DNA from 3 places in the Rhodococcus sp. Q genome. Region 1 is predicted to be linked to each of the others. Evidence: riboswitches for the same ligand, from Rfam matches in the RefSeq annotation. Region 1 holds a riboswitch; each other region holds the start of a gene.
The links. A riboswitch is a leader RNA that binds a small molecule or an ion and turns the genes downstream of it on or off. The one in region 1 is predicted to bind S-adenosylmethionine.
Positions count from the first base shown of each region.

Region 2: it holds a riboswitch for S-adenosylmethionine, as region 1 does, so the genes downstream of both, FFS72_RS10185 (hypothetical protein) here and FFS72_RS12080 (aminotransferase class V-fold PLP-dependent enzyme) in region 1, are expected to answer to the same signal.
Region 3: it holds a riboswitch for S-adenosylmethionine, as region 1 does, so the genes downstream of both, FFS72_RS14750 (amino acid ABC transporter permease) here and FFS72_RS12080 (aminotransferase class V-fold PLP-dependent enzyme) in region 1, are expected to answer to the same signal.

Region 1 is NZ_SCOY01000009.1:85,061-95,476, forward strand. Features, by position in the region: gene FFS72_RS12035 (basic amino acid/polyamine antiporter) at 1-419, opposite strand, end outside; gene FFS72_RS12040 (MDR family MFS transporter) at 511-2,232, opposite strand; gene FFS72_RS12045 (MarR family winged helix-turn-helix transcriptional regulator) at 2,229-2,735, opposite strand; gene FFS72_RS12050 (crotonase/enoyl-CoA hydratase family protein) at 2,888-3,715, opposite strand; gene FFS72_RS12055 (2-oxo-4-hydroxy-4-carboxy-5-ureidoimidazoline decarboxylase) at 3,862-4,386, shown strand; gene FFS72_RS12060 (TetR/AcrR family transcriptional regulator) at 4,400-4,969, opposite strand; gene FFS72_RS12065 (hypothetical protein) at 5,141-6,220, shown strand; gene FFS72_RS12070 (YbaK/EbsC family protein) at 6,269-6,742, shown strand; gene FFS72_RS12075 (hypothetical protein) at 6,828-7,445, opposite strand; gene FFS72_RS27050 (putative leader peptide) at 7,495-7,587, opposite strand; gene FFS72_RS12080 (aminotransferase class V-fold PLP-dependent enzyme) at 7,598-8,878, opposite strand; SAM riboswitch class IV at 8,930-9,046, opposite strand; gene FFS72_RS12085 (L,D-transpeptidase) at 9,227-10,416, shown strand, end outside.
Region 2 is NZ_SCOY01000007.1:99,932-110,347, reverse strand. Features, by position in the region: gene FFS72_RS10205 (LLM class flavin-dependent oxidoreductase) at 1-997, shown strand, start outside; gene phoH2 (RNA 5'-3' helicase PhoH2) at 1,063-2,373, opposite strand; gene glyA (serine hydroxymethyltransferase) at 2,670-3,983, opposite strand; gene FFS72_RS10190 (nuclear transport factor 2 family protein) at 4,175-4,633, shown strand; gene FFS72_RS10185 (hypothetical protein) at 4,587-4,982, opposite strand; SAM riboswitch class IV at 5,020-5,129, opposite strand; gene FFS72_RS10180 (DUF885 domain-containing protein) at 5,164-6,360, opposite strand; gene coaA (type I pantothenate kinase) at 6,467-7,399, shown strand; gene FFS72_RS10170 (isoprenyl transferase) at 7,471-8,238, opposite strand; gene trhA (PAQR family membrane homeostasis protein TrhA) at 8,422-9,087, shown strand; gene FFS72_RS10160 (ESX secretion-associated protein EspG) at 9,054-9,836, opposite strand; gene FFS72_RS10155 (hypothetical protein) at 10,001-10,192, shown strand; gene FFS72_RS10150 (thioredoxin domain-containing protein) at 10,246-10,416, opposite strand, start outside.
Region 3 is NZ_SCOY01000013.1:91,648-102,063, forward strand. Features, by position in the region: gene FFS72_RS14730 (FecCD family ABC transporter permease) at 1-955, shown strand, start outside; gene FFS72_RS14735 (ABC transporter ATP-binding protein) at 952-1,728, shown strand; gene FFS72_RS14740 (bifunctional adenosylcobinamide kinase/adenosylcobinamide-phosphate guanylyltransferase) at 1,728-3,068, shown strand; gene FFS72_RS14745 (HAD-IIA family hydrolase) at 3,156-3,962, opposite strand; SAM riboswitch class I at 4,074-4,166, shown strand; gene FFS72_RS14750 (amino acid ABC transporter permease) at 4,240-5,208, shown strand; gene FFS72_RS14755 (amino acid ABC transporter ATP-binding protein) at 5,205-5,987, shown strand; gene FFS72_RS14760 (ABC transporter substrate-binding protein) at 6,021-6,989, shown strand; gene FFS72_RS14765 (FAD-dependent oxidoreductase) at 6,994-8,124, shown strand; gene FFS72_RS14770 (GNAT family N-acetyltransferase) at 8,121-8,630, shown strand; gene FFS72_RS14775 (LLM class flavin-dependent oxidoreductase) at 8,627-9,673, shown strand; gene FFS72_RS14780 (LLM class flavin-dependent oxidoreductase) at 9,670-10,416, shown strand, end outside.

The DNA.
Region 1 (10,416 bases):
ATCCCGACCGTGGAGAGTCCGACGGCCCATACGGTGTTGCCCTCACCGAAGATCGGAAGGACCTGACCGAGGGTCGACTTGATCAGCACCCAGTAGCTGACGTTGCCGACACAGGCACTCGCCCAGTAGCCGAACGCGGAGAAGAAGCCGAGATACTCACCGAAACCGGCCTTCGCGTAGGCGTAGACGCCGGCGTCGAGGTCCGGCTTGCGGACGGCGAGCGTCTGGAACACGAAAGCCAACATCAACATTCCGGTGCCCGCGATGGCCCATGCGATCAGCGCGCCGAAGCCGCCTGTCGCGGACCCGAAGTTCCGCGGCAGAGAGAACACTCCCGCACCGACCATCGATCCGACGACCATCGCCGACAGCGTCAGCAGCGGCATCTTCTTGACCGAAGCGGTGTCCGTCGACGTCATGTGCACTCCCGAGCCTCATCCGGTTGGAGCCCCGCAAGCGCCGATCCTCCCACCTGAGTGCCGCAGCCACGGCACGCCACGCCCGGCTCGTTCAGTCGCGCCTGTCGCGCTCCGCTGCAGCGGCGGCAAGTCCGCCACCGGCACGCAGCGGCACCTCCTTCCAGAAGGCCACCAGAACCAGACCGATCAGCGACATGACGGTCACGCCGAGGAACACCGCGGACATGGACTCGGCGAAGCCGACCTTGAACGGCTTCGACAACGCAGGGCTGAGCTGCTGGATCACCGAACTGTCGTCCAGCACCTCGGCGGCGGCGGAGGTGTCACCGCTCACGAGGCCGGCGGCGAGCGCGGCGTCGGTGGGGTTGTCGCTGTGCAGGCTGTCGACGACGGTCTGACGGAACACCGGGTCGGCGGCGGCGGAGTGCAACGCACCGGTGATGTTCGGAGTCAGCTGGGCGAACAGGATGGACAGGAAGACCGCGACGCCGAGGGTGCCGCCGATCTGCCGGAAGAAGGTGGCCGATGCAGTGGACACCCCCATGTCCTGCGGCGGCAACGCATTCTGGATGGCGAGGGTCAGCGGCTGCATCAGGTTGCCGAGACCGAACCCGACGATCGCCATGCCCACCATCACGAGAGCGAGTGGACTGTCGGCGGTGACGTAGTGCAGCAGGAACGCCCCGATGGTGAGCGTCGCGGCACCGATCAGTGGATAGATCCGGTAACTGCCGGTCCTGGCGATCAGTTGCCCGGAGAGGATCGAGCCCACCGCCGTACCCAGCATCATCGGGAGCATCTGGAATCCGGCGAGGGTCGGGCTCGACCCCTGGACCACCTGGAGGTACTGCGGGAGCAGGGCGATGGCGCCGAACATCGCGGCGCCGACGACGATCGAGATGACGACGCCCAGCGCGTAGGTGGAATTGCGGAACATCCGCAGCGGGATCACGGCCGCGTCCCGCATACGCCGCTCGACGAGAACGAACACGCACACGCCGACCGCGCCGACGACGTAGCAGGCGATCGATCGACTGCTCCCCCAACCCCAGATACGTCCCTGTTCGGCCACGACCAGCAGCGGAACGAGGCCGACCACCAGCGCCGCGGTGCCCCACCAGTCGATCCGAACCCCGGGTTGGCGCGTCCTCGGCAGGTTCAGCACCTTCCACACCACGGCCAGGGTGAACGCACCGATCGGGACGTTGACCAGGAACACCCAGCGCCAGCCGGCGATCCCCGCGATGACGTCCTGCCCGGCGAACACTCCGCCGAGCACCGGTCCGAGCACGGCGGACGAACCGAACACGGCGAGGAAGTAGCCCTGGTACTTGGCCCGATCCGCCGGCGCGACGATGTCACCGAGGATCGCCAGGCCCAGCGCCAGTAGTCCTCCCGCACCGAGTCCCTGGATCGCCCGGAACGCGGCGAGCATGTACATCGACTGTGCGAGGGTGCACAGCAGCGATCCGGCCACGAAGATCGTGACCGCCGCCAGGTAGAACGGCTTTCGGCCGTACATGTCGGAGAGCTTGCCGTACAGCGGGGTGGCCAGCGTCGCGGTGACCAGGTATGCCGTCGTCACCCAGGCCTGCATGGCATAGCCGTCGAGGTCGTCGGCGATGGTGCGGATCGCGGTGGCGACGATCATCTCGTCGAGCGAGGCGAGGAACGTGCCGAGCATCAGCCCGGACAGGACGACCAGGATCTGCCGATGCGTGAAAACGCCTTCGGACGCCGGAGCCTCGTCCCCTGTCGGGTGGCTCTCGGTGCGTTCTGGTGCGTTCTGGTCTGCGGCTTCCGCCAGTGTCATCGCGCGTCCCGCGCCCGGTCGAAGATCGGCCGCATTCGTTCGTAGTCCTCTACGAAGCGGTCGAGCAGGCGCGTGAATTCGTTCAGGTCGTCGATGGACCACTCCGCGACGACCTGGCCCAGCTTCTCGTTGCGGAGCGCGCGGATTCGTGTGGCCGCGGCCCTTCCGCTGTCGGTGACCGCGAGGACGCTGGCGCGACCGTCCGTCGGGTCGGGTTGGCGCTCCACGTGGCCGCGCTCGACCAGCTGGGTGACCTGCCTGCTGACGGTCGACGGATCGGAGTACATGACCTCTGCGAGTGCGCCCGACCGCATCGGTCCGTCGTGGATCAGCCGGAACAGGCAGGCGTACGCCGCGGGGTCGATCCCGTCGGTGGCCTTCGCGTGCGCGATGGTCCGGTCCCGGACCCGTTGTAGTCGGACGAGGTGGTTGCCGATGCGGTCTGCGAGGGAGTCGACGTCGTCCGACGTCGGCTCGATCTCGCGGTCGGGCGGGGTTGTCACTGTCACTCCTCGGGGCCTCACCAACTGTGTGCTGGCCGCAAGTATGTGGTGTTCCCCGTCACTCGGGCAACCAGCCGACGCATCCACCAGCACGTCCGCACGCTGGGAGTGCGTCGGCCGGTCACCCGGCGCTTCGCAGCGGACCCTCTCTCCTAGCGGCCCTTGAACTCCGGTGCCCGCTTCTGGAACACGGCGGCGATGGCCTCGCCGAGGTCCTCGGAGGGCAGGAAGGCGGAGTTCCACGCGGCGACGTAGCGGAGGCTGTCGTCGACGGCGGGCTTGCGCGTGTGGTCGAGGACCTGCTTGACGCCCTGCACCACGAGCGGGGGGTTGGCGGCGATCGCGGCGGCGGTCTCGTGCGCAGCGGCGAGGGTGGCCTCGGCATCGGCGTACACGTCGTTGACCAGACCGATCTTCTCGGCGCGGGCTGCGTCGATGTCCTTGCCGGTGAGGGCGAGTTCACGCAGGTGACCGTCGCCGATGATCCGGGGCAGTCGAGCGAGGGTTCCGACGTCGGCGACCATCGCGACCTTGACCTCGCGGACGCTGAACTTCGCGTCGGCGCTGGCGTAACGGATATCGGCGGCGGTGATGAGGTCGACGCCACCCCCGATGCACCAGCCCTGGATCGCGGCGACGACGGGCTTGCGGCAGTCGGCGACGGCGGTGATGGCGTTCTGCATCTTCCGGATGACACCGTGGAAGTCGGTGCGCGGCGCGGCCTGCGCCTTGTCGGCGAGCACCGGGGCCATGGCCGGTGCCATCGCCTGGAGGTCGAGTCCGAAGGAGAAGTGCTTGCCCTCTCCTGCGAGGACGACGGCCCGCACCTCGGGATCGGCGTCGAGTTCGGCGAACAGCGGCGGCAGCTCGTCCCAGAAGTCGGGGCCCATGGCGTTGCCCTTACCGGGTCCGATCAGCGTCACCTGAGCAACGTTGTCCTTGATGTCGACCGTGAAGGCCTTCCAGGCATGTTGAGTCATTACTCAAGAGTAACCTTCGCGCCGGGCGCCCGTTAAGGCTGGGAAAACTTCATCCGCTTCTGCTGGATCGGGCGGCGACCACCGCTCAGGATGAAGGGGACCACCGCCGATCCGACGTGACGGGCGGCCGCATCGCAGGAGGCCACATGCTGATGCACCAGGGAATCGGACTCGACGGGTTCAACTCCCTGTCCGAGCGCCGAGCGACCCATGCCCTGTTCGAATGCTGCTCCTCGGTGATCTGGGCGGGCACGCTCGCGTCCGGCCGCCCCTACGCCACCCACGACGCCCTGCTGACCAGGGCGGACTCCGAACTCTTCGAGCTCTCCCCGGAGGCCGTCGACACCGCTCTGCATTCGCACCGGGGCATCGCGTACCGGGTTCGCACGACCGCCTCGTCGCTCGAACAGTGCGCGGTCTGGGCGCCCGACGAGGAGACGATGCTCGCCGTCGTCGCCGCATGCGACCGCTACCTGCGCCAGTTCGGATACCCGTACCTGTGGTGCGCATCCGGACGCGACGCCGTCGATCTGCTCGGCGACCTCGACCTCCGCATGTCCCACTCCCCCGACATCGAGCGCAAGACGATGCTCGGCGAACTGGCCAAGGTCAACCGGACAAGGATCCGGCGCATGCTCGGACCCGAGGGCGGCTACGACAACTACTGCTGAGTGTATTCGCAGGTCAGGGCCGCGCGAAGGCGCCGGCGAACACACCCGCGACGGCGGCCTGCACCGCCTGCTGATCGACCTGTTCGGGGTCGACTGCATGTTCGAGCATGAGCCCCGAGATGAGCGCCATGATCGTGATCGCGAGGACGTGGGCGTCGACACGGTCCGCGATGCCCCACGCGTCGGCTCGTCCGGCGATGAGGTCCTCGAGCTGGCTCCGCAGAGATCGCCGTTCCCGCAGGTACGCCTCGGCAATGGCCGGTTCGCGTGCGGCCTGGACTCCGAATTCGAGAACGAGCAACGCCCATCCGGGTTCACCGACGAGCCAGGTGCTGATCGTCTCGCCGCCGCGGCCGACGGCATCGGCGATGTCGAGGTCCGCGATCTCCGCGAGGACCCGGCCCGCGAGTTCGAGCGAGCGCTCGGCGAACAGCTCCGCGAAGAGATCCTGCTTGGACTCGAAGTTCGAGTAGACGGCACCCTTGGTGAAGCCGGCACGCCGGGCGATCTCCGTGAGCTTGGCTGCCGCGAAGCCTCGAACGGCAAATTCCTCGGCCGCGGCGGCGAGAATCCGGCGTCGCACCTCGTTACGCGACGGACGGGCGATCGGCTCGCCCTGTGGCGCATTCCGCGGCAGTTGGTCCGGTGTCGCGCTCGACTCAGTTTCCACGATGTCCATTTTCCGGCTTGACGACTCCAATTTTCGATACCTACGGTATTCAATACTTCGGGTATCGACAAGGCAGGGGCGTACATGAGCACGACAGTCGACGCGAACGCGCGCGAGACGAGCGCGATTCGGGAGGACACGGCGGCGCACCGATCCACCAGCCCCACCGACAGGTACAGCCAGCGACAGATCCTGGTCGCCGTCGCGATCGGGGTCCTGCTACTACAGATCGGCTTCATCACCAGTTACGTCGCCGCCTTCCATCAGCCGACCCCGCGGGACATCCCGATCACCGTGGTCGCAGACTCCGCACTGCCGGCCGGCACCGGCCAGCAGGTCGTCGACCGCCTCAACGCGATCGACGGGCATCCGGTCCAGGCGCGGCTCGCCGCCGGCACATACGAGACGCGCACCCTGATCGAGACGCGGGAGGTCATGGGCGGATACGTCATCGCGTCATCCGGCCCCGACACCCTGATCGTCGCGAGCGGAGCAGGCAGTTCCGCAGCGACCGCACTCGAGGGCATCTTCACCTCCGCGACAGCGGACATGGGCCGGGAGTTCGTGGTCCGCGACGACGTACCCGTCGGGGCGCACGACAACCGTGGCCTGTCCGGGTTCTACCTGTCGATCGGCTGGGTGGTCGGCGGATACCTGCTGGCAGCCGCGATCGGCCTGCTCATCGGGGCACCGAGGACGCTGCGCGAAGCGGGTGTGCACACGGCGCTCATGGCCGCGTACGCGCTGGTGTCGGGATTCCTCGGCGCGCTCATCGCCACGAACATCCTCGGCACGTTCACCGGGCATCTGCTGCCCCTGTCCCTGCTGGGTGCGGGAGTGGTGTTCGCGACCGGCATGTTCACCATGGGGCTGCGGGCGGCGATCGGAATCCTGGCCGTCCCGCTGGCGATCCTGATCTTCGTCGTGCTCGGAAATCCCAGCGCAGGAGGGGCATTCGGGTCGAATGTGCTGCCCTCGTTCTACGCCGCGATCGGCCGGTGGATCACGCCGGGAGCCGGAACGGAGGGTGTGCGCAGCATCGTGTACTTCCACGGAACCGGGCTCGGGCAGCCGACCGTGACGCTGGTCGTGTACGCGGTCGCCGGGCTCGCGGCCGTGTTCGGATTCACCGCCGCCCGATCTCGCCGGACACGTTCCGCCTGACGAACGTTTCGCCGAGCGAGCGGTGCCTCTCACGTCCTATGGTGGGTCATGGCGAGGACACTGCATCCGGACGCGGCGAACGTCGCGAGGACGCTGATCGCGCGGGGCCACCACGGGGTGGTGGCCACGCTGGACCAGCCGACCCACACCGCGGCGGAGGCGGCCGCGGTCCTCGGCGTCGACATCGGCGCGATCACGAAGTCGCTGGTGTTCCTGCTCGACGACGAACCCGTCGTGCTGCTCGTCTCCGGAGCTCATCAGGTGGACACCGAGCGCACCGGTAAACGTCTCGAGGGGACGTTGACGCGAGCGCCCGCGTCGCTCGTGCGTGAGGTGACCGGGCAACCGCTCGGCGGGGTTGCCCCGGTCGGCCATCCGACGAACCTGTCCACCTACGTCGATGCCTCCCTCGAGGCGTATCCGGAACTGTGGGCGGCCGGCGGCCGCCCCGACGCGGTGTTCCGAACGACCTTCCGCGAGTTGGTCCGCATCACCGCGGGCCTGCCCATCGACGTCGACTGAGCACCACACCCCTCGGTGTCAGGGGAACCCGAAGACGGTCGGACCGGGCAAGCGTTCCCCTCACCCCGAGGGGTCGAAGCGGAGGTCAGGAGGCGAGGGCGCGGGCGGTGAGGCCGAACCGGCCGAGGATCTCGCCCAGGACCGTCGACGGCCGGGTCACCCCCTGCTCGTGCAGCACCGGTAGGACGTCGTCGACGACCCGGTCGAGCACCTGCGGCAGAACGAGCGGGAGCAGGGTGACGCCGTCCGCGACACCCGCGGCCCGGATGTCCGCGAGCAGACCCACCAGCCCGGACGCAGTGCCGACGTACGAGATCGATTCCGGCACACGAGGTTCACGCAGTCCCGCGTCGAGCCGGGCAAGTTCGCGTCGGGCCCCGCGATGGTCGTCGGCGAGGAGCACCTCGACGTCGAGCAGAACGGCAACGGAATCGGGATCGCGGCCGTCGCGTTCGGCGCGGGCCCGGGAGACGTCACGCCGACGCTGCGCTTCCCCCAGGTCGTGCGCACGAATCCTGACAACGGAGTCGGGGTCGCCCGCGAGGTCGAGGGTCGACGACGTCAGTTCGACCCAGTAGTCGCTGAGGCCGAGCGGAATTCGGAAGTCGGTGTGGGCGGCCGCAGCCGGGTGACGCCCGGCACCGGAGAGTTCGACGGCCACGTGCAGCGGCCTGGACGACGGGTTCGAGAAGGAAGCAGACATGACTGTCCTCGGAATGTGACGGGGATGATCGGGGCGGTCGAGGTGGTACTCAGACCGGACAGATGCCCGACGCGGTGCGGCACAGATCGACATGCCTGCGGCACCACTGGCCGCCGATCGTCTCTGCCGCTTCCGAAGTCATGCGCCCGATACTAGCGTCCCGCTGCGGAGGTCGTCGCGCGCTCACGAACGAAATCCGCGATGGCGGAGACCAACCGGTCGACGTCGCCACTGCTGCTGCCGAGTCCGAGGCTGGCACGAACGGCCCCCTCGACGTGCCCGAGACGGGCGAGGAGCGGGTGAGCGCAGAAGCGGCCGTCGCGCACACCGATGCCGTACCCGTCGGACAGGAACGTCGCGACCTCGCGGGGCTGTGCGCCCGCAACGGTGAAGGTGACGATGCCGACCGCGTCCGGCGAGTCGGGCCAGATCCGCAGGATCTCGACGCCGTCGATGTCGGAGAGTCCGACCGTGAGCCGGTCGCACAGAATCCGCTCGTGGAGCTCGGCCTCGTCGGCGTCGAATCCGGCGAGCGCCTCGCATGCCGCGGCGATGGCGACGGCACCGAGAACGTTCGGGGTGCCCGCCTCGTGCCGCTGCGGCGCGGTGGCCCACTGGACGTCGTCGAGGTCGACGTTCTTGGTGGCGCCGCCGCCCGCCAGGTACGGCTCGGCGGCGTCGAGCCAGTCTGCGCGGCCGACGAGGGCGCCGGCACCGAACGGTGCGTACAGCTTGTGCCCGGAGAAGACGAGGTAGTCGACGCCGAGTTCGGCGATGTCGACGCGACGATGCGGCAGCAGCTGGGCGCCGTCGACGACGATGCGCGCACCACACTCGTGCGCGATGCGGGCGAGGCGGGCGATCGGCAGGACCTCACCGGTGACGTTCGACGCCCCGGTGACGGCGAGCAGCGCGGCGGGGCGCGTGCAGAGCTCGGCGACGATCCGCTGGATGGTCTCCTCGATCGTATCGGCGGACCGCACGACCCGGGCACCATTCCGGTTCCAGGGCAACAGGTTTGCGTGGTGCTCGATGTCGAGGACGACGGTGTCGCCGGGCACGCAGGAGGCCAGCAGGTTGAGGGCGTCGGTGGTGTTGCGGGTGAACACGACGACGTCGTCCTCACGGGCTCCGACGAAGTTCGCGACGACGCCGCGCGCACCCTCGTACCGCTCGGTGCACACCTGCGATGCGAAGCCCGCGCCGCGGTGGACGCTGGCGTAGAAGGGCAGCAGGTTCTGCACGGTTTCCGCGACCGCGGTCAGTGCGGGAGCGCTGGCCGCGTAGTCGAAGTTCGCGTAGGTGGCGGTGGTGCCGTCGGCGAGCGGGGCGACGAGGTCGGATCCGCACACGGGAGCGAAAGCGGCAGTGTCGCAGGCATTTTCATTGGCCGAGAGGTCGGCACAGGCGGTGGATTCCAGAACTGCGGTCATGGCGTCATCCCTTGAAACTCAGGGACCCGTGCGTGAGGTGGTTGTGCATCGAGTCCGCGCTTGCCGTGTCCGGTGTTGGATTCACGGCCAGGTCGTCACCCGGGGCACCCCACCGCGGTGGAGGGTTGCCGGCCAGCAAGCCGGGGCTAAGCGCTGGCACTCATAACCTGCAGCGAGAATGGCAGCCTTGCCGAGCGGCTGTCAACCCGAAGCTCCGGGGCTCCTCGGTGACCTCCATCACTCCCCCGCGTCCGAGCGCGCCGGTCGCGAGCCCGCCCACCAGCGGAAAACACCTGTTCACGGTCCGTCTATAGGCTGGTCGGACAGTTCGAACCTGGGAGGCGTCTCGTGCCGAATCTTCGTCGAAAGTCCATCGCCCTCGCGGCTGCAGTCGCAGCGGTCGTGTTGGTGGCCGGATGCTCCGGCGGCTCCGACTCGTCCGGTTCGACCGCGTCGGGCTCGCAGGAGTCCGACGCGACGATCACCTTCACCCCCGCCGACCTCACGGCGCCGGTGGACCCGCTCAGCCCGATCACCGTCGACGTGGCGGACGGGTCACTGACATCGGTCACGCTCACCAACCCGGAGGGCAAGGTGATCGAGGGCATCACCACGCCGGACGAGACGTCGTGGAAACCGGGCGAGCCTCTCGGCTACGGGAAGACGTACGACCTGGCGGCGCAGGCGGTCGACGGCCGCGGCGTCGCGACGTCTCGGGACGCCACGTTCACCACCGTGACCCCGAACAACCAGACCCGCCTCTACCTGAACACCACCGGCGGGCAGTCCCTCGTCGACGGCGGCAGCTACGGCGTCGGACTGGTCGTCGTCGGGCATTTCGACGAGCCGATCGGGGACCGCGCCGCCGCGGAGAAGGCGATGACGGTGACGACGAATCCACCGGTCCAGGGCTCGTGGTTCTGGGTCGACGACCAGAACGCGCACTGGCGTCCACAGCAGTACTACGCGCCCGGCACGACGGTGTCGGTCGACGCGAAGGTCTACGGCACCGATCTCGGCAACGGCCTGTACGGCGAGCAGGACGAGGCGGTGTCCTTCCGGATCGGCGACTCCCACGTCTCGATCGCCGACGACAACACCAAGATGGTGACCGTCTACGAGAACGGCCAGCTGGTTCGGGAGATGCCGACGTCGATGGGAATGGGTGGCACGGAGACGATCGGCGACACGACGCTGTCGTTCTGGACGCAACCAGGGGTCTACACGGTGATGGACAAGGCGAACCCGGTGATCATGGACTCGTCGACGTACGGGCTGCCGATCAATTCGCGGCTCGGATACAAGGAGACGATCAACTGGGCCACGCGGATCAGCTCCGACGGCATCTACCTGCACGAGCTGGCGTCGAGCGTGTGGGCGCAGGGCAACACCAACACCTCACACGGCTGCCTCAACCTCAATCCCGAGAACGCGCAGTGGTTCTTCACCTTCTCGCAGCCGGGCGACGTCGTCGAGGTCCGTAACACCGGCGGCGCACCGCTCGAGGTGTGGCAGAACGGCGACTGGAGTCTTCCCTG
Region 2 (10,416 bases), on a different contig from region 1:
CGATCACATCTCGGGAGGGCGGGCGGGCTGGAACATCGTCACCACCGGAACAGACAAGGCGGCAGCCAACTTCGGGCTCGATGCCCACCCCGACCACGCCGAGCGATACGCACGAGCACACGAGTTCGTGGAGGCAGTCGTGAAGCTGTGGGACAGCTGGGAGGACGACGCACTCGTCGTCGACAAGCAGACCGGCGTGTACGCGGACCCGTCGAAGATCCACACGATCGATTACGCGGGCGACCACGTCAAGGTACAGGGACCGTTCGGCGCGGCCCGGTCACCGCAGGGGCATCCGGTACTCGTCCAGGCCGGATCGTCCAACGACGGTCGCGCGTTCGCGGGCCGGCACGCGGAGGCGATCTTCACTGCGCACCAGCGCCTTTCGGACGCCCAGGTGTTCTACAAGGACATCAAGAACCGGGCGGCGGAGTTCGGCCGCAACCCGGATCACGTCAAGGTGCTCCCCGGAATCAGCCCGTTCATCGGGGACACCGAGGAGGCGGCGAAGGCGCTCGAACGCGAGTTCAACGAACTCACCGTTCCCGAGTACGGCCTGGAGCAGCTCGAATCGCTCACGGGGAAGAGCGTGCGCCACATCGGACTCGACGAGCGGATTCCGCTCGAGGTCTTCGCCGGCGCCGGCGACGTCGCCGACAACTCGGCAAGCCGACTCCAGGTCCTGGCGGGGATCGTGGAGCGGGAACAGCCCACCGTGCGGCAATTGCTGCACCGGCTGGCCGGTGCCCGTGGGCATCGCGTCGTCGCGGGCACCGCGGAGCAGGTCGCGGACACCATCGAGGAGTGGTTCACCCAGGGTGCCGCGGACGGGTTCAACGTCATGCCCCCGCAGTATCCGCAGGGCCTGGAGGTCTTCGCGACGCAGGTCGTGCCGATCCTGCAGGAGCGGGGACTCTTCCGCACCGAGTACGAGGGTGTGACGCTGCGCGACCACTACGGCCTGCCTCGTCCCGTCAGCCAGTACGCGACGGTCTGAACCGCGAAGACACGTTCGGCAGGATCAGCCCCGCGCAGCGAGGCCGATCCTGCCGAACTGGCGTGCTATGCGGTGGGGCCGAACTCCTCGAGCATCTCCGTCACGAGAGCCGCGATCGGCGAACGCTCGCTCCGGGTCAACGTGATGTGCGCGAAAAGCGGATGTCCCTTGAGCTTCTCGATCACCGCCGCGACACCGTCGTGCCGACCGACGCGCAGGTTGTCGCGCTGGGCGACGTCGTGGGTCAGCACGACACGCGACCCGCTGCCGAGTCGCGAGAGAACGGTCAGCAGCACGTTCCGTTCCAGGGACTGCGCCTCGTCCACGATCACGAACGAGTCGTGCAGCGAGCGACCGCGAATGTGCGTGAGCGGCAGCACTTCCAGCATCCCGCGGTTGATGACCTCGTCCATCACCTCGGGGCTGGCAAGACCGTCGAGGGTGTCGAACACGGCCTGCGCCCACGGTCCCATCTTCTCGCTCTCGCTGCCCGGCAGGTAGCCGAGCTCCTGCCCGCCGACCGCGTAGAGTGGCCGGAACACGACCACCTTGCGATGGGTGCGGCGCTCGAGCACCGCCTCGAGGCCCGCGGTGAGCGCGAGCGCCGACTTGCCGGTACCCGCCTTGCCGCCGAGCGAGACGATCCCGACGCTCTCGTCGAGGAGCAGGTCGAGGGCGACCCGCTGTTCGGCGGAGCGGCCGTGCAACCCGAACGCCTCCCGCTCCCCCCGCACCAACTGCACCCGCTTGTCGGGGGTGACCCGCCCCAGTGCGCTGGATCGGCCCCCCAGAAGTCGGATTCCCGTGTGACACGGAAGTTCCCGCGCCTCGTCGAGGTCGATCACGCCGTCGGCGAAGAGTCGGTCGATCTGCTCCGACGCGACATCGAGTTCCGTCATCCCGGTCCACCCGGACGTCACGACGTCCTGCGCGTGGTACTCGTCGGCGGGCAGTCCGACCGCGCCCGCCTTGACGCGAAGCGGGATGTCCTTGCTCACGAGGACCACGTCGTAGTCCTCGGCGGCCAGGTTGAGTGCGCACGCGAGAATTCGGGAATCGTTCGAATCGGTGCGGAAGCCCACGGGGAGCACGGCGGGGTCGGTATGGTTCAGCTCGACCTGCAGTGTGCCGCCCTCCGTGCCGATCGGCACCGGTTGGTCGAGCCTGCCGTGTTCGAGTCTGAGGTCGTCCAGCATCCGAAGCGCCTCTCGCGCAAACCATCCCAGCTCATGGTGGTGGCGCTTGCCCTCCAGTTCACTGATCACCACCAGTGGCAGAACAACCGAATGCTCGGCGAACCGGGTGACGGCCCACGGATCCGAGAGCAGAACGGAGGTGTCGAGGACGTAGGTGCGGACGGAGCGGTTTGCGGTCACGGTGGCTCCTACACTGACGCGGCGCCCGCGCAAGCGGCGGTTCGCTGGGCCGATCGGTCCGGGTGGGGCGACGCCCACAGGGACCGGGCGCCGGTCCCCTCGCACTGCGCGAAGTCAGTCACGACTCGAACCTCCCGGACGGGCAACTTCCCCTGTCACCCGTTGGCCTGAACGCTACGTCCACTCCGCCCCACCGTGCGCGACCAACACGGTGAACGTTGGGTAAACCAACAACCCGGCCGAAGCAGCGAAATGGCCCGCCCCCATGCGGGTGCGGGCCATGTCGCGTGGTCGGGTCAGACGTTCTTGGAGAGCAGGCCCCAGTTCTCGAGCCCGTCGTAGAGCGGGAAGTCGAGAGCCAGCTTCGACACGCGTGCGCGCAGCGCGGGAACGTCGGCGTCGGTGCCGTTCGCGAGCGCCGTCGCGATGATGTCGGCGACCTCGGTGAACTCGGCCTCGCCGAATCCGCGGGTGGCGAGCGCGGGGGTGCCGATGCGCAGGCCGGACGGGTTCATCGGCGGACGGGGGTCGAACGGAACAGCGTTGCGGTTGACGGTGATTCCGATCTCGTGCAGCAGATCTTCACCCTGCTGACCGTCGAGCGCGGAGTTGCGCAGGTCGACGAGGACCAGGTGGACGTCGGTGCCGCCTGTGAGGACGGAGATTCCGTTGCCCTCGACATCGGATCCGCCGAGGCGCTCGGCGAGGATCTTCGATCCGGCGAGGGTGCGCTCCTGGCGCTCCTTGAACTCCGGGGTGCCCGCGATCTTCATGGCGACGGCCTTCGCGGCGATCGCGTGCATCAGCGGCCCGCCCTGCTGGCCGGGGAACACGGCGGAGTTCAGCTTCTTCGCCCACTCCTGCTTTGCGAGGATCATGCCGGAGCGCGGACCGCCGAGGGTCTTGTGGACGGTGGTGGACACGACGTCGGCGTGCGGAACCGGCGACGGGTGCAGGCCCGCGGCGACGAGACCGGCGAAGTGCGCCATGTCGACCCACAGCTTTGCGCCGATCTCGTCGGCGATCGACCGGAACGCGGCGAAGTCGAGGTGGCGCGGGTAGGCGGACCAGCCGGCGATGAGCACCTGGGGACGCTCGGCGAGGGCGATCTCACGGACCTTGTCCATGTCGACGACGTGGGTGTCCTCCCGGACGCCGTAGGACGCGACCTCGTACAGCTTGCCGGAGAAGTTCAGCTTCATGCCGTGCGTGAGGTGCCCGCCGTGCGCGAGGTCCATGCCCATCAGCTTCTCGCCCGGGTTCATCAGCGCCATCAGCACCGCGGCGTTGGCCTGGGCGCCGGCGTGCGGCTGCACGTTCGCGAACTCGGCCCCGAAGACGGCCTTGGCGCGTTCCTTGGCGAGGTTCTCCACGACGTCGACGTGCTCGCAGCCGCCGTAGTAGCGACGCCCGGGGTAGCCCTCGGCGTACTTGTTGGTCAGGACGCTGCCCTGAGCCTGCAGGACGGCGCGCGGAACGAAGTTCTCCGACGCGATCATCTCGAGGGTGTCGCGCTGACGGGCCAGTTCGCCGTTCATTGCCGCGGCAACCTCGGGGTCGAGTTCGGCGAGCGAGGCATTGTTGACGTCGGTGCTGGGCACAGCGGTCATCGAGGGATCTCCAAGTGGAAGGCCGGGCAGGGGCAGCTCCATTCTAGGGCCAGGTCACCGGCACCCTGCCGCGGGTTCCCTGGAACGATGCCGCCGCCGTCCCGATCGCCGGGACAATGCCGCCGTAAGCGGCAGCGGACGCGCTTGGCTGTCCACCACGACGGAGTCCGCCACACCACCGGGAGCAACCGATGACCCTCGACGACCTGATCGCAGAACGCACGATCACCCGCGCCCTGACCCTGATCGCCCGGGCCATGGACGATCGCGACTGGGCGGCCCTCGACGACCTCACCGTTCCGGACATGACAGCGAACCTCGGCACCGGGGAGCTGGGAAGCCGTGCCGAGATGGTTGCGAGCATCCGCTCGTTCCTCGACGCCTGCGGTCCGACGCAGCACCTGCTCGGCAACGTCGTCGTCGATGTCGGCGGCGACACCGCTACCAGCCGCGCATACGTCTCCGACCTGCACCTCGGCACCGGTGACCGGTCGGGCGTCACGTTCCAGACACTCGGCGACTACCACGACAGCTGGGTCCGGCAGGGCGAGGCGTGGCTGCTGACGCGCCGCGTCAAGCTGGGCCGCGGGCACGTCGGCTCGTTCACTGTCCTCGGACCGGGCCCCGACGGCTGGTCGCCCCGCGGCTGACCGCACGATCGCACCCTTCGGCATCGGCCGGGTCGGCGAGGTTGAACAGGCTGTTCCGGCCGGGTTCGATCGGTACGGCGAGTGCGTGCCGGCGTGAATTCCAGCGGGCGAAACCGCCGGTGCGCCGCAATGCCGCCGCCAACCGGCGCGTGTCGTGATGCCAGCACTCCACCACGTCGTGGTGCGACTCCAGCCGGATCAGTCCGCCGCGCCGCACCGAGGCCAGCACGTCGACGGAGTCCCCGTTCTCCCAGCTCTTGCGTGCGTGAACGAAATGCACCCGATGTCCCGGTCCGTAGCTGGTGCAGTGGCGGTCGACGACCGGGATGTCGTGGGACAGGTTGCTCATGGGATCTCCCGAGTTACTCGGGCCGCCCGGAAATCCGGGGGCGCTCGTGCCGACACCGGGCGGTGCCAGCCACTTCGTCACCCGAGCCACCCGCGAGCGTGGGGTTGGCGGCCGTCCAGTCGGGGCTTGGCGACGGCACTCGTGAAGCAGCACCCAGTGTAGGCGACGCCGACGCCCGTGGTCAGCGCAGTGCGGACGGAATCAGCGGCTCGTCGAGGAGGCGCCGGAACAGGTCCGCACGTTCGATGTCGTCGCCCGCGCGTCCGAGCCAGGAGTCGAGCAACCGGTAGCCCTCGACGTACGTCGACGTGTACGCGCGCCAGAGCGGCGAGGACAGGAACCTCAGCGACTGCCTGGCGCGCTCCGGCGACGTGAGGTTCCACGTCTGCAGGAACTCCGCAACCTCGTCGTGGGAGCGTCCGCGGTCGTGCAGCAGCAGTGCCGCGTCCTGACGCACCCCGAGCAGCCCCGCCGACGCCGTCGACAGTGCCTCGGCGCGCTGACCGTCGAAGCGGAGGCCGAGGTCGGCGTAGATCTCCTCCGCCCACTTCCCCCAGCCTTGCCCCACGATCGCGCCGAGTGCATGGTCCGCGAGACCCTCTGCCATAAGGCACTGCGGGGTGTTGACCAGGAAGATCGTGTGCTCGACCTCGCCCGCGTCGACGAGGCCCGCCTCCTTGCGGCAGTGCTCGGTGTGATGACCCGGGTACGACTCGTGCGCGATCAGGTGCGGCAGGTGCGCCATGTGCTGCTTGAGGTCCGAGTTGATGGCGACCTTCGACCGGTAGTCGCCGAGGTAGTAGTTGAAACCCGACCACGGCTTGTCGCCGACCACTTCGTACTCGACGCGCTCGGTCTCGGGCAGCGGGTAGCGGGCGCGCACCAGGTCGCGGAGCGCCGACGAGAACGCCTCGACGCACTCAGCCAGTCGCTCGGGCGGAATCTCGTCGGCCGCGCGGTGCGCCTGCAACCGTTCCGCCAGCGGCCTGCTGCCGTCCCCGGCGAGCACCTCGTCCATCGCGCGATGCGCCGCACGGTAGTCGTCGACGGACCCCGGCTCGATCCGGACGTCGAAGTAGGCGTGCACCTCGTCGACGAAGCCGATCTCCTCGCCCGCGAACTTGCGTGCCGAGCATTCGAGGGCGCGCAGGTGCACATCCAGGAACTCGGCGCGATCCGCCGCGATCTCGACGTTGGACAGTTCGGACCGCAACTCCGCGGCACGACGGGCCAGCTGACGCGGCTCGGGCGGCGGCGCGTTCTCCACCTGCCGACGCAATTCGGGGTCGCCGGTGAAGGCGTCGACGAACCCGTCCTCGATTCGGTCGAAACCGAGCCCGAGCAGCAGATACTCGCGAACGAAGGTGGTGGCGTCCATACCTGTGCACCCTAGTGGCCGGACCCGACGCAGCATCGGACTGTGTGGGCGAGCACAATCCACCTATGCAGATCGAGGCGATGCAGATCGAGGCCGGGGCGCGCGAATGGCGAGGGTGAGCGAAAGCAGCCCGTACGTCGAGTTCGACCGGAAGCAGTGGAGGACACTGCGCAAGGCGACGCCGCTCGTGCTCACGGAGGAAGAACTCCAGGGCATGCGGGGCCTCGGCGAGCAGATCGACCTCGACGAGGTCGCAGAGGTGTACCTGCCGCTGTCGCGACTGATCCACCTCCAGGTCGCCGCACGGCAGCGCCTGTTCGCCGCGACCGCGACCTTCCTCGGGGAGAAGCACCCGGATCGTCAGGTGCCGTTCGTGATCGGTGTCGCAGGTTCCGTCGCCGTCGGCAAGTCCACGACGGCGCGCGTCCTCCAGGCGCTGCTCGCGCGGTGGGAACACCACCCTCGTGTCGACCTGGTGACGACCGACGGCTTCCTGTACTCGACGGCGGAGTTGACGCGCCGCGGCATCATGCACCGCAAGGGCTTTCCGGAAAGCTACGACCGCCGCAAGCTGCTCCGCTTCGTCACCGAGGTGAAGTCCGGCGCCGAAGAGGTTGCGGCACCGGTCTATTCACACCGGTCCTACGATGTCATCCCCGGCCAGTACCACCTGATCCGACAGCCCGACATCCTGATCCTCGAAGGCCTCAACGTCCTGCAGACGGGGCCGCGGCTCATGGTCTCCGACCTGTTCGACTTCTCGATCTACGTCGACGCGAAGGTCGAGGACATCGAGCGCTGGTACATCAAACGCTTCCTGGCACTGCGCAAGACGTCGTTCGCGGACCCGCAGGCCCACTTCCACCACTACTCGAACCTCTCGGACGAGCACGCCACGATCGCCGCCGAGGACATCTGGAATTCGATCAACCGCCCCAACCTGGTGGAGAACATCCTGCCGACTCGTCCGCGCGCAACCCTGGTGCTGCGCAAGGACGCCGACCACTCCATCAACCGGCTGCGGCTGCGCAAGCTCTGAGGCGGCTCCGCCGCAGGTGCGCGAGTGCGGTGGTCCCGGCCGCCTGACTCACGCACCGAGCGGGTCGGCGCCTACGTGCCGAAACGGCGGTGCCGTGCCGCGTAGTCCCGCAGGGCACGGAGGAAATCGACCCGCCGGAACTCCGGCCAGTACGCCTCGGTGAACCAGATCTCCGAGTACGCGCTCTGCCACAGCAGGAACCCGGACAACCGCTGCTCGCCGGACGTGCGGATCACCAGATCCGGATCGGGTTGCCCGGACGTGTAGAGATGCCCGTCGATCGCCTCGACGGTGATCGCGTCGACCAGCTCGGGACCGTCGACGCCTTCGGCCTGCTTCTGCCGCACCAACGAGCGGACCGCGTCGGCGATCTCCTGGCGCCCGCCGTACCCGACCGCGACGTTGACGTGCGTGCCGGTGCGGCCCGCCGTGCGGTCGGCGGCTTCGCGCAGTCGGCGGGCGGAGTCCTCGGGCAGGAGATCGAGGGTGCCGACGATCTTCACGGACCAATTCTGATCAGGTCCGGAGATCTCCTCGACAACGTCGGTGATGATCTCGATGAGGGTGTCGAGTTCCTCGGGGTCGCGGCGCAGGTTCTCGGTGGAGAGCAGATAGATCGTCGCCATCTCGATGCCGGTCTCGTCACACCAGGTCAGCAGTTCGGCGATCTTGAGCGCACCCATCCGGTGACCGTGCGCGACGTCGGTGAACCCGTTCTCCCGCGCCCAGCGGCGGTTGCCGTCGCACATGACGGCGACGTGCCGGGGTCGCTGCATACCGTCGAGCTGCCCGGTGAGGCGCCGCTCGTAGAGGCTGTACAGCAGGTCGGAGGGCTTCACCTGGACATCACCACGGGAGGTCACATTACGCCCGGCCCTTGCCTCCGCGTCGCGCACCGGTGTTCTCGTGAGGAGCGCGACATTCGACGGCACCGTCGGCCGACTCCGTGCGGGGTACAGTGGCCGGGATTCATAACCTACGGTTCCGTAGGTTATGGGCTTCAAGCGCTGGGAGATGACCCCATGACCGTCCTGGACCAACCACTCGCCCCGGTGAAACCCCGCCTGCGTGGCTGGATCCACGCGTGGGCGTTCGCGGTGGCCGTCGTGGCGGGCGTTGTACTCGTCGCGGCCGCGTTCACCGTGTCCACCCGCGCCGGTGTCGCGACCGCCGTCTACGCCACCACCGTGTGCGGCGTGTTCGGGGTCAGCGCCGCCTATCACCGCATCCACTGGCCGACGACCCGGTCGCGCACGTGGATGAAGCGCGCCGATCACTCGATGATCTTCCTGTTCATCGCGGGGAGCTACACCCCCTTCGCGACGTTGGCACTCCCGGCGGGCACCGGCGGAACACTCCTGGCGGTGGTGTGGTCCGGGGCCCTCGCCGGAGTCGCGTTGAAGATGTTGTGGCCCACCGCTCCCCGATGGGTCGGGGTTCCCCTGTACCTCCTACTCGGATGGGCGATCGTGCCCGTCGCGGGCGACCTGGTCGAGCAGGTCGGCTGGCTCCCCCTGATCCTGTTGGCGGTCGGCGGGGTGCTCTACAGCCTCGGCGCGGTCCTCTACGCCACGAAATGGCCGAATCCGTGGCCCGACACCTTCGGGCACCACGAGTTCTTCCACGCAGGCACGGTCGTGGCCGCACTCTGTCACTACATCGCGGTGTGGCTGGTGCTGTTCGCCTGACGGCGCCGATCGACGCGGTCGACGAGCGCCGTGAGATGGTCACGAAGTTCGTCCGCCGATGCGGGAACCACCTCGACGACGTCGCGGGTGCGGACGATCAGGTAGCGGCCGTCCTCGACGTCGATCCACTGGAACACGCCACCGTCGTCGGTCGGGCGCCAGTCGACCGCGGGCCCGGGATGGACGCCGACCTCTCCGATGCCGTCGCGGCGTCGCGACAGGAATCCCCGCACGTCGTCGGAGGTGCCGCGCTCGGAGACGGGCCGCATCACCGTGTTCCCGGTGTCCGGTTGGGCGACCAGCCGACGGCCCGCGCCGCGCGCGGCCGCCGGCACTGCCGAAGCGGCCGTGGCAGCGACCCGGGTTCGCGGCACCACCGCGATCCGCACGTCGCCGCCGCTTTCTGTGTCGGGCCCGGACATCTGGGTGACGACAGCGGCGGCGGCACCCCGAATGCCTGCGTGCACGCGGGTCATCGACGTCGGTCCTGCGCCCGCGAAACCGCACACCTCGACTCGGAGATCCGGTTCCAGCAGGATGGACAGCGCCGCCTGCAACTCCCCGTCGAGTTGCCGAACAACTATGTGCGTTGCTTCCTGCCGCTGTCGCTGATCCTCGTCGACGGTCTCCGCCGCACTGCGGTAGGCCATCGGATACGGCAGTCGATCACGTCCACAGAGGCGCCACAGGACATCGAATTCCAGTGCCGTGAAACGCCAACACGCGACACCCGCAACAGTCCCCCGCACCACATGCCCCCGCCCCCCGACAACAGTCCGCTCACCCTTCTCAGACGCAACCGAGTCCCGATCGGTTCCCGCCTGTGTACAACGGATCGAATCCTGCAACCGACACCCTCACAGCAGCGACGATGCACCCGTCACACCTGCAGAAATCACCTACAGTGAGCTGTATGGACGATCCAGTGGCAGACGCCCTCGGCCAGCTTGCCGCCGAACGCGAGGGTGTGGTCCTGCAGATCCTGGAACTCGAAGGCAATCTCGACCGGGCAAAGCGTCGGGTCGCGGAGATCGACGACGAAACTGCGTCACTGGAGCGCGTCCGCGACGAGTTGAATCGTCGCCATCCCGAACCTCCTGGGTAAGGAGCGACGCCACACCGAAGACGGCCGAAAGCCGATCCCGCGGCGCCGGCGCACTACCGGGCGAGCGCCTCGACCAGCGCGTCGACATCGGTGACAGGCCGGTCGCACACGACCCCGCGGCACACGTACGCCGCGGACTCACCGTCGACCAGCGGCCGATCCGCAAGCAGCGGAACCGAATCGGGCGTTCCGCCGACGACGACCACACCGCCGGGCGCATGCCT
Region 3 (10,416 bases), on a different contig from region 1:
CGGCATCCTCGTCGGACCCGCCGGGCTCACGCCGTCCGGGGTGATCCTCGACGTGATCGACAGGCTGCCGTTCATCGACGTCGACTCCGGACTGACCGCCCGGCAACAGTCGATCCTGTGGAACATCCGCATTCCCCGCGTGGTCCTCGGCGCGCTCGTCGGCGCGACCCTCGCCATCGCGGGCGCCGCCTACCAGGGCGTGTTCCGAAACCCGCTCGCCGACCCGTACCTGCTCGGCGTGTCCAGTGGCGCCGGGCTCGGCGCGACCCTCGCCATCGCCGTCGGCGGGGCAGCCGGGTTCGCGGGCGTCCCGATCGCCGCGTTCGCGGGCGGCATGCTCGCCGTCGGCGCCACCTACGCGCTCGGACGGACCGTCGGCAGCGGACGCACCGAGGTCGTCATCATCCTCGCAGGCGTCGCCGTCGCCGCGTTCGCCAATGCCATCCAGACGTTCTTCATGCAGCGCAATGACGACACCCTCCGCCAGGTGTACTCCTGGCTGCTCGGGCGGCTGTCCACCGACGGCTGGTCCGACGTGCTCACCGTGTTGCCGTACGTCGTGGTGTCCGTCGCCGTCGTCCTGCTGCACGGACGCACCCTCGACGTCATGGCCGTCGGGGACGTCGAGGCCGGGAGCCTCGGCATCAACCCCGACCGGGTACGGCTCGTCCTGATCGGCGTCGCGACCCTCGGCACCGCCGCCGTCGTCTCGGTGAGTGGCCTCATCGGGTTCGTCGGCATCGTCGTGCCCCACGCGGTCCGGCTCCTCGTCGGGCCCGGACATCGGCTGCTGCTGCCGCTGTCTCTGATGGTCGGCGCCGCGTTCCTCGTCCTCGCCGACGTCGTGGCCCGCACCGTGATGTCCCCGGCGGAGCTGCCGATCGGCGTCGTCACCGCCGCCATCGGAGCACCGTTCTTCCTTCTCGTCCTGCGGCGCGGGCGGGTGAGCGCGTGATTTCGTGCACCGGTCTGCGCGTCGAACGAGGAACGGTCGCCGTCCTGGGCGGGGTGGACCTGCACGTCGACGACGGCGAATGGGTGGCGGTGGTCGGGCCCAACGGTGCGGGCAAGACGACGCTGCTGCACGCCCTCGCCGGGCTGGTGCCCGCCACGGGCGAGGTACTCGTCGACGGCCACGCTCCGGGGCGTGCGTCGCGGCGCGTCATGTCGCGGTCGGTGGCACTGATGCCGCAGCGGCCCGTCGTCCCCGACGGCGTCACCGTGCGCGACCTCATCACCCTCGGACGCACCCCGCATCTGCCCCGGTTCGGCAGCGAGAGCTCCGACGACCGTGCCGTCGTCGACGACCTCGTCGATCGACTCGGCTTGCGAGCGTTGGTGTCCCGGCCCGCCACCGATCTGTCCGGTGGCGAACTGCAGCGGGTGGTCCTGGCCCGGTCCCTCGCCCAGCAGCCGAGGGTGCTGCTGCTCGACGAACCCACCAGCGCCCTCGACATCGGACACCAGCAGCAGGTGCTCGACCTCGTCCAGGAGCTTCGAGTTTCGGAGGGGTTGACGGTGGTCGCGGCTATGCACGACCTCACCCTCGCCGGCCAGTACGGGCGACGGATCGTGATGCTCGACGGGGGCGCCGTCGTCGCGGACGGAACCCCGACGGAGGTGCTGACCGTCGAGCGCATCGCCGAGGTCTACGGTGCGCGCGTCGAAGTTCTGGCCCGGCCCGGAGGTCCCGTCGTCCTGCCGGTCGCGCGCGGCGGTGCCCGGTGATGGAGGTGGTGCTCCTCGGCACCGGCGCCGCCGACGGCTGGCCCAACCCGTTCTGCACGTGCGCCTCGTGCCGGATCATGCTGGAGCGCGGCGAGATTCGCTCCCAGACGGCAGGCCTCGTCGACGACGTCCTGCTGCTGGACTGCGGACCCGAGGTGCCGCGGGCCGCGATGCACGCGGGGCGGACACTGTCCGGGGTGCGGCACCTCCTGCTCACCCACGCCCACCCCGACCACGTCGGACCTCTCGCGTTGCTGATGCGGTCGTGGGTGGCGCGCGAGCAGCCGCTGGACGTGATCGGCCCGCCGGAAGCGCTGGACCTGTGCCGTGACTGGGTCGGACCCGACGACCCGGTCCGGTGGATTCCGGTTGCGCCCGGCGACGCACTGACGGTCGGCGAGTACGGCGTCCGGGTGCTGCCCGCTGCCCACCGGGTGCACCGAGACGGCGACTCTGTCCTCTACGAGGTCGCGGCAGGTGGCCGGAAAATGCTGTGGGCCACGGACACCGGACCGCTCGACGCGGTACAGCTGGGCTCGGTGCGCGATGCGCGATACGACACCGTCTTCCTGGAGGAAACGTTCGGTGATCTCGCGGAGCACGAGCCCGACCACCTCGACCTGGTCAGCTTCCCCCGTGCCCTCGCGGCCCTGCGCGGCGTCGGAGCGGTCGTCGACGGCACCGACGTGATCGCCGTCCACCTCGGACACCACAATCCTGTCGACCTGCCGGACCGGTTGCGGCCGTGGGGTGTTCGCATCGTCCCGGACGGGACGGTGGTGACGGTGGGAGACGGTGCCCTCGGGTCGTCGGCGCCGCGCCGGACCCTGGTCCTCGGCGGCGCCCGAGCAGGAAAGTCGACCCACGCGCAGCGACTGCTGTCGGACCGCGACGACGTCACCTATGTCGCGACCGGTGCTCCCGCACGCGGTGACGCCGAGTGGGCCGCTCGCATCGCCGGCCACCGCGCGTCGCGACCCGACACCTGGCGCACCGTCGAGACCGACGACCTGGTGGGCGTCCTGCATTCGGCGACCGGCCCGCTGCTCGTCGACTGCCTCGGCGCCTGGCTCACCCGACGCATCGACACCCACGGCGCCTGGGACGACGAACAATCTTGGGCTGCAGTGCAATCCGACGTCGACGGCCTGGTGTCCGCGCTGCGCCGGGTGCGGGTGCCCGTCGTGGTGGTCAGCAACGAGGTCGGCAGCGGCGTCGTCCCCGCCACCGCCTCCGGCCGCCGCTTCCGGGACGCGCTCGGCAGGCTCAACACCGCCGTCGCAGCCGAGTGCGAGTCGGTGGTCCTCGTCGTCGCCGGCCGACCACTGCCCCTGCGCTGACCCGCCCTATGCCCGCCGCCCTTCCTGAATGGCGCATTCAGGAAGTCTGACTGAATGGATGGGCCATTCAGGAAGAAAGGGGGAGGGTCAGGCGGCGGCGAACGGGTCGTGGGTGCGACCGACGAGGTCGGCGACCGAGTCGAGGACCAGCGTCGGGCGGTAGGGGTACGCCTCGACGGTCGAGCGGCTGGAGATGCCGGTGAGGACGAGGATGGTCTGCAGCCCCGCTTCGAGTCCCGAGACGACGTCCGTGTCCATCCGGTCGCCGATCATGAGGGTGTGTTCGGAGTGCGAGCCGATGGCCCGCAGCGCGGACCGCATCATCAGCGGATTCGGCTTGCCGACGTAGTACGGCTCGCGGCCGGTCGCGCGGGTGATGAGCGCGGCGACCGAGCCGGTCGCAGGTAGTGAGCCGTCACGGGACGGGCCGGTGGCGTCGGGGTTGGTGGCGATGAACCGGGCGCCGCGTTCGACGAGCCGGATCGCGGTGGTGATCGCCTCGAACGAGTACGTGCGGGTCTCGCCGAGCACCACGTAGTCGGGGTCGCTGTCGGTGAGGACGTACCCGATGTCGTGCAGGGCCGTCGTCAGACCCGATTCGCCGACGACGTACGCGCTGCCGTCGGGGCGCTGATTGTGCAGGAAGGTGGCGGTGGCCAGCGCGGACGTCCAGATCGACTGCTCGGGGATGTCGAGACCCGTCCGCAGCAGGCGGGCGCGCAGGTCGCGGGGCGTTCGGATCGAGTTGTTGGTCAGCACCACGAACGGGGTGCCGGCTTCCTGTAGTTCGGCGAGGAACTTGTCGGCGCCCGGTACGAGGTGTTCCTCGTGCACGAGGACCCCGTCCATGTCCATCAGGTAGGTCCACCCGGGGGTCTGCTCGGTGTTCGCCATGGACCCATTGTGCTCGCTCACGGCGTGACCCGTCGGGCCGTGTATTTCGAATCACCTCGAACGCAAAGGGTGACCGTGCAGGCGGGTTGGGGGACATTTCATCGCGAGAGTTGACCATCGAGAGCGACCGAGAGACCCGGCTCAGCGACGTCGCAGCAACCCCCCGCCAGTGGGTGTGGGTGCTACCGCCGGGAGCGATGGTCGGCGCGACGGGACGGCATCGGCCGCCCCGTCCCAACCGCGAAAGGTCGCCCGTGACCGTGTCAGAGATCCGCTTGTGAGCGCGCCGGCTGTCAGTGCGCCGCCGGCTGTCACCGATGTCGCCGACGAGGCCGACCTGCGTGTCGTCCCCACCCGGCACCCGTGGCGCTGGGTCGTCGCGGCCGCCGCACTGGTACTGGTCGCGCAGTTCGTGCACGGCCTGGTCGTGAACCCCGGCTGGGACTGGGCGACGTTCGCGCAGTACTTCACCGCCCCGTCGGTGCTGTCCGCGCTGTGGACGACGATCGAGCTCACGCTGTGGGGCACCGTCCTCGGATTCGGCCTCGGTGTCCTGCTCGCAGTGGCTCGACTGTCGAACAATCCGGTGCTGCAGGTGATCTCGTGGACCTACGTTTGGGCGTTCCGGTCGATCCCGCTGATCGTGCAGCTGCTGTTCTGGTTCAACATCGCCTACCTCTATCAGACGCTGACGCTGGGAATTCCGTTCGGGCCTGGGTTCCTCGAGTTCAACGTCACCGGCGTGATCTCCGGGTTCACCGCGGCGGTCGTCGGTCTCGCCCTGCACCAGGCCGCGTACTCCGCGGAGATCGTCCGGGCAGGCATCATCTCCGTCGACCACGGGCAGATCGAGGCGGCGAACGCGCTGGGCATCCCGCGCGGCCGACAGTTCGTGAAGATCGTTCTGCCGCAGGCGATGCGCTCGATCCTGCCGAACGCCGCCAACGAGGTCATCAGCCTGTTCAAGGGCACCTCGATCGTGTCGACGATGGCGATCGCGGAACTCTTCTACCAGGTACAGGTGATCTTCGGCCGCAACGGCCGCGTGGTTCCGCTGTTGATGGTCGCGACCGTCTGGTACATCGTCCTGACCACGTTGCTGTCCATCGCGCAGTACTACATCGAACGGCACTACGCCCGCGGATCGGCTCGCGCCTTGCCGCTGACGCCGTGGCAGAGAGTGGTCGCGAAGTATCGCGAGATCCGCGACACCAGTCACGGCGCACCGAGGGGAGCGACACGGTGACGGGCCCCGAGGTGCAGGCAGTGCATGCCGTCGACGTGCGCGGGGTGCACAAATCCTTCGGCGCCTTGGAGGTTCTCAAGGGTGTCGACCTGACCGTCCGGCAGGGTGAGGTGACGGTGATCCTCGGCCCCTCCGGTTCGGGGAAGTCGACGCTGCTGCGCACGCTGAACCACCTGGAGAAGGTAGACCGCGGCACCATCCGCATCGACGGTGAACTCGTCGGGTACCGCCGCCGCGGCAACGTCCTGCGCGAGCTGCGGGACCGGGAGATCCTGCGTCAGCGCTCGAAGATCGGGTTCGTCTTCCAGAACTTCAACCTGTTCCCGCATCTCACGGTTCTCGAGAACGTCACGGAGGCGCCGGTGTCCGCGCAGCGCCGCGACCGCACCGAGGTGACAGCCGAGGCCAGGCAGCTGCTGGACCGGGTGGGCGTCGCCGACAAGGCCGACCACTATCCGAAGCAGTTGTCGGGCGGTCAGCAGCAGCGGGTGGCCATCGCCCGCGCGCTGGCGTTGCGCCCCAACGTCATCCTGTTCGACGAGCCCACCTCGGCCCTCGACCCCGAACTCGTCGGCGAGGTCCTCGACGTCATCCGAGACCTCGCGGGCGCGGGCGCGACCCTCGTCATCGTCACTCACGAGATCGGGTTCGCCCGGGAGGTCGCGGACACCGTCGTGTTCATGGACGACGGGGTGATCGTCGAGCAGGGCCCGCCGCGACAGGTGCTCGACCACCCGACCCACGACCGCACTCGCGCCTTCCTGTCGCGCGTGCTCTGAACGTCTCTCAACGAAAGATCCAGGAAGGAAACGATGTCCGCCACCATCCGCCGCACGAGGTTGTTCGCCTCGGCTCTGACCGCCGTCGCCCTGTTGGCGGGTGCCGCGTGCAGTTCGGGCGAGGCCGCCGAACCTGACGCCGCGACCGCAGCCGGATACAACCTGACGGCCGAGCAGAACCGCATCACCACGGACGAAGTACCGGACATCGCCGCGAAGGTGCCGCAAGCGATCCGGGACCGAGGGACGCTGATCGTCACGGGGTCGGCCGGCACGGCGCCGCCGCTGCGCTTCTACGCGGACGACGACAAGACGATCATCGGATCCGAAACGGACATCGCGTATCTCATCGGCGACGTCCTCGGCCTCGACATCGAACTGACCGCTGCCGACTGGGCGCAGAACTTCGTCCGCATCGACTCCGGCGAAGCGGACACGTTCATCTCGAACGTCACCGTCACCGAGGAGCGTAAGGAGAAGTACGACTTCGCCACCTACCGCCTCGACAGCCTGGCCGTCGAGGTCAAGAAGGGCAGCGGCATCACCTTCTCGGGACCGAAGGACATCGCAGGCCTGAAGATCGGCGTCGGCTCCGGAACCAACCAGGAAGCCCTGCTGGTCGAGTGGAACGAGCAGAACGTGGCGGCCGGACTCGAGCCCGCCGAGATCCTGTACTACCAGCAGGCCACCGACTACTACCTGGCGCTCGGCTCCGGCCGGATCGACGCCTACGTCGGCCCGAATCCGTCGTCCTCGTTCCACGCTCTGCAGACCGGTGAAACCGAAGTCGTAGGGACCTTCTCGGGTGCGGGCCTCGACCTCCAGGGTGAGATCGCCGTCTTGACGAAGAAGGACAACGGGCTCGTCGGTGCGATCCACGAGGCGATCGATCACCTCATCGAGAACGGTACGTACGCACAGGTGCTGGAGCGGTGGGGAATCCAGACCGAAGCGCTCGACGTGTCCGAGATCAACCCGCCCGGCCTGCCGAAGAAGCAGTAGCGACATGGTGCAGGTGAACGGACCGGTCGACGTCGTGGTCGTCGGAGGTGGTGTGATCGGGTCGGCCGCGGCGTGGCGGTTGGCGGCGCGCGGGCGGTCGGTGGTGTTGCTGGAGCAGTTCGGACCGGGCCACCGGCGCGGCGCCTCGCACGGCACGTCCCGGATATATCGGCAGGCGTACGAGGATGATTTCCACACCACCCTCGCCGGTCGCGCGTTGCCGCTGTGGCGTGCAGCAGAGGAGATCGCCGGTACCCGGGTACTGACGTTGACCGGTGCGGTGGACCACGGGCACCCCGCCTGCACACTGACCCGCGCAAAGACCCTCGCAACGCTGGGGATCGCACACGAGGTCCTCGACCCGGCGGAGGCGGAGAAGCGCTGGCCCGGAATGCGATTCGACACCTCGGTGCTGTTCCATCCGGCGGCGGGTCGTCTGCACGCGGACCGGTCGGTACAGGTTTTGAAGGACGCAGCGCAGCGCGCAGGCGCCGAGGTGCGGCATCGGGCCGCGGTACGCGAGATCCACGGCGCGGCAACCGGGGTCGAGGTGGTCACCGACACCGGTGTGATCCGGGCCCGCCATGCGGTGCTCGCCGCGGGTGCCTGGACGAGGAGTCTGCTCGCGAGTACGAGCATCCGGCCGACGCCCGTGCTACCGCCACTGCGGACCACCCAGGAGCAGCCTGCTCACTTCGTCCCGGTGATCGATGCGGAGTGGCCGAGTTTCGTCCATCACCCCGGAGCGGAGCTGGCCGGCGAGGGAATCTACGGACTCGGCTCGGAGTCCGGCATCAAGATCGGTGAGCACGGCACCGGCCCGGTGGTGCATCCGGACACGCGTGACTTCCGGGCCGACCCGGACGGTGTGCAGCGCCTTGCCGACTACGCCTCGGCGTGGTTGCCCGGAGTGGACGCGTCCACCGCTGCGGCCGACACCTGTCTGTACACCAGCACTCCGGACAGTCGCTTCGTGGTGGACCGACTCGGCGACGTCACGGTCGCTGCCGGGTTCTCCGGACACGGCTTCAAGTTCGCGCCCGCGGTGGGCGACCTGGTCGCCGGGCTCGCCGCAGGGGACGTCAGGTCCCCGGAGCCGTTCCGGTTCGGACCGCGGGCGGCGGTGGTCGCATGACGGCCGGTTCTCGTCGACTCGAGGTGCGCACGGTAATGCAGGACGATCCGCTCGCCGCGCCCCTTCTCGAGGAACTGGCGTACGAGTACAGCACCCGGTACGAGCGTCCCTTCGAGGAACAGTTCGAGGCGCTGACCACTCACCCGGGCGAGGAGTTCGCGCCGCCGGACGGGGCGTTGCTGATCCTCGTCGAGGACGGGGAGCCGGTGGCGGGAGGCGCATTCCGTCGCTACGACGAGACGACGGCGGAACTGAAACGCATCTGGACGTCGGCGGGGCATCGGCGCCGCGGACTCGGCCGAATCGTTCTCGCGGAACTCGAGGTGGAGGCGATGATGCGCGGCTACACCCGCATCTACCTGACGACGGGGTGGCGTCAGCCCGAGGCCGTCGCGCTGTACCTGGCGGCCGACTACACCGCGCTGTTCGATCCGACGCGGCCGTCGGAGGAGATCGGTCCGCATCCGTTCGAGAAGCACCTGATCCGAAAGGCACACTCCGCGTGAAATTCCTGCTCCTCAGCTTGATCACCCACCAACCCGACCCCGTGCCGGGTGAGTGGCTCGACCCCGCGGCCCGGCTGAAGGAGGTCGTCGACACCGCTGTCCTCGCGGAGCAGTTGGGCTTCGAGGGGTTCGCCGTCGGGGAGCGCCACGAGCGGCCGTTCCTCGCGTCGGCGCCGCCGGTGGTCCTCAGCAACATCGCCGCTCGGACCTCCACTCTCGAACTGTGGACCGGAGTGACGACGCTGAGCCTGCTCGACCCGGTCCGCGCCTTCGAGGACTACTCCACTCTGGACAATCTCTCGGGCGGACGGCTCCAGCTCATGATCGGGAAGGGCAACGGCACTGCCCAGGCCGACTTGTTTCACGTGACACCCGACGACCAGTGGGAGCGCAATCATGAAGGGTACGAACTGTTCCGGGCGTTGTGGGAGAACGAGAGCGTCACCTGGGATGCGAAGTTCCGGCCGCCACTGACCGACGCGGTCACGGTGCCGCGGCCGTTGCAGCCGCGCCTGACGATCTGGCACGGCAGCGCGACCAGCCGCGACTCCGTCGACCTCGCCGCGAAGTACGGCGACCCGGTGTTCTCGGCGAACGTCACCAATCCCATCGAGCCGTACGCCGACCTGATCGACCACTACCGGCAGCGCTGGATCGCCTACGGACACGACCCGGCGGACGCCCGTGTCGGCGCAGGCACCGCAGGGCTGTACGTGGCCCGCACGTCGCAGGAGGCCGTCGAACGCTACCGACCGCTGTTCGAGCAGCGACTGCAGTTCGCGCGGGAAACCGGGCTGCCGGTGGTGTTCGAGTCGATCGAGGACTTCGTCGACCGCAGTTCCGCACTGATCGGCAGTCCGCAGCAGGTCGTCGACAAGGTGTTGCGCTACCACGACCGTCTCGGGCACGAGGTCATGCACCTGACCGCGGATCGCGGCGGGCTGACGACCGCGGAGCAACGCGCGAGCCTCGAACTGTTCCAGGCCGAGGTGGCCCCCGCACTGAGAGCGACCGTCCCGACCCTGAGGAGATCATTCGCATGACCCGACGTCACCCACTCCATCTCGGTGTCGCGCTCGACGGCGCCGGCTGGCATCCCGCGGCCTGGCGCGAGCCGAATTCGCGTCCCCACGAACTGTTCTCGGGCCACTACTGGACCGACCTCGCCGCGACCGCACAGCGCGGGCTGCTCGACTTCCTCACCATCGAGGACAGCCTGTCGGTGCCGGGCAACCCGTACGTCGCCCAGGACCCGGACGCGGTCGATCAGGTGCGGGCGCGTTTGGACGCGCATCTCGTTGCCGCACGCATCGCCCCGACGACGCGGCACCTCGGCCTGATACCGACGATCACCACCACCCACACCGAGCCGTTCCACGTGTCGAAGGCCCTGGCGACGCTGGACTACACGTCGCGTGGTCGCGCGGGATGGCAGGTGAAGGTGTCGTCGTCGGCGCAGGAGGCCGCGCATTTCGGGCGTCGTGACGTTCCCGGTCTCGACAAAAGCGACCGGGAGGCCTTGGTGAACGGGGAACTTCCCGGGTTCGTGGCCGACCTGTTCGACGAGGCCGCCGATGTCGCCGAGGTGGTGCGCCGACTCTGGGACAGCTGGGAGGACGACGCGGAGATCCGCGACGTTCCGACCAGGCGATTCATCGACCGCGACAAACTGCATCACATCGACTTCGAGGGGCGGTTCTTCAGCGTGCGCGGACCGTCGATCACGCCGCGACCGCCTCAAGGGCAGCCAGTTGTCACCGCGCTCGCCCACCGGGACGTCGCCTAC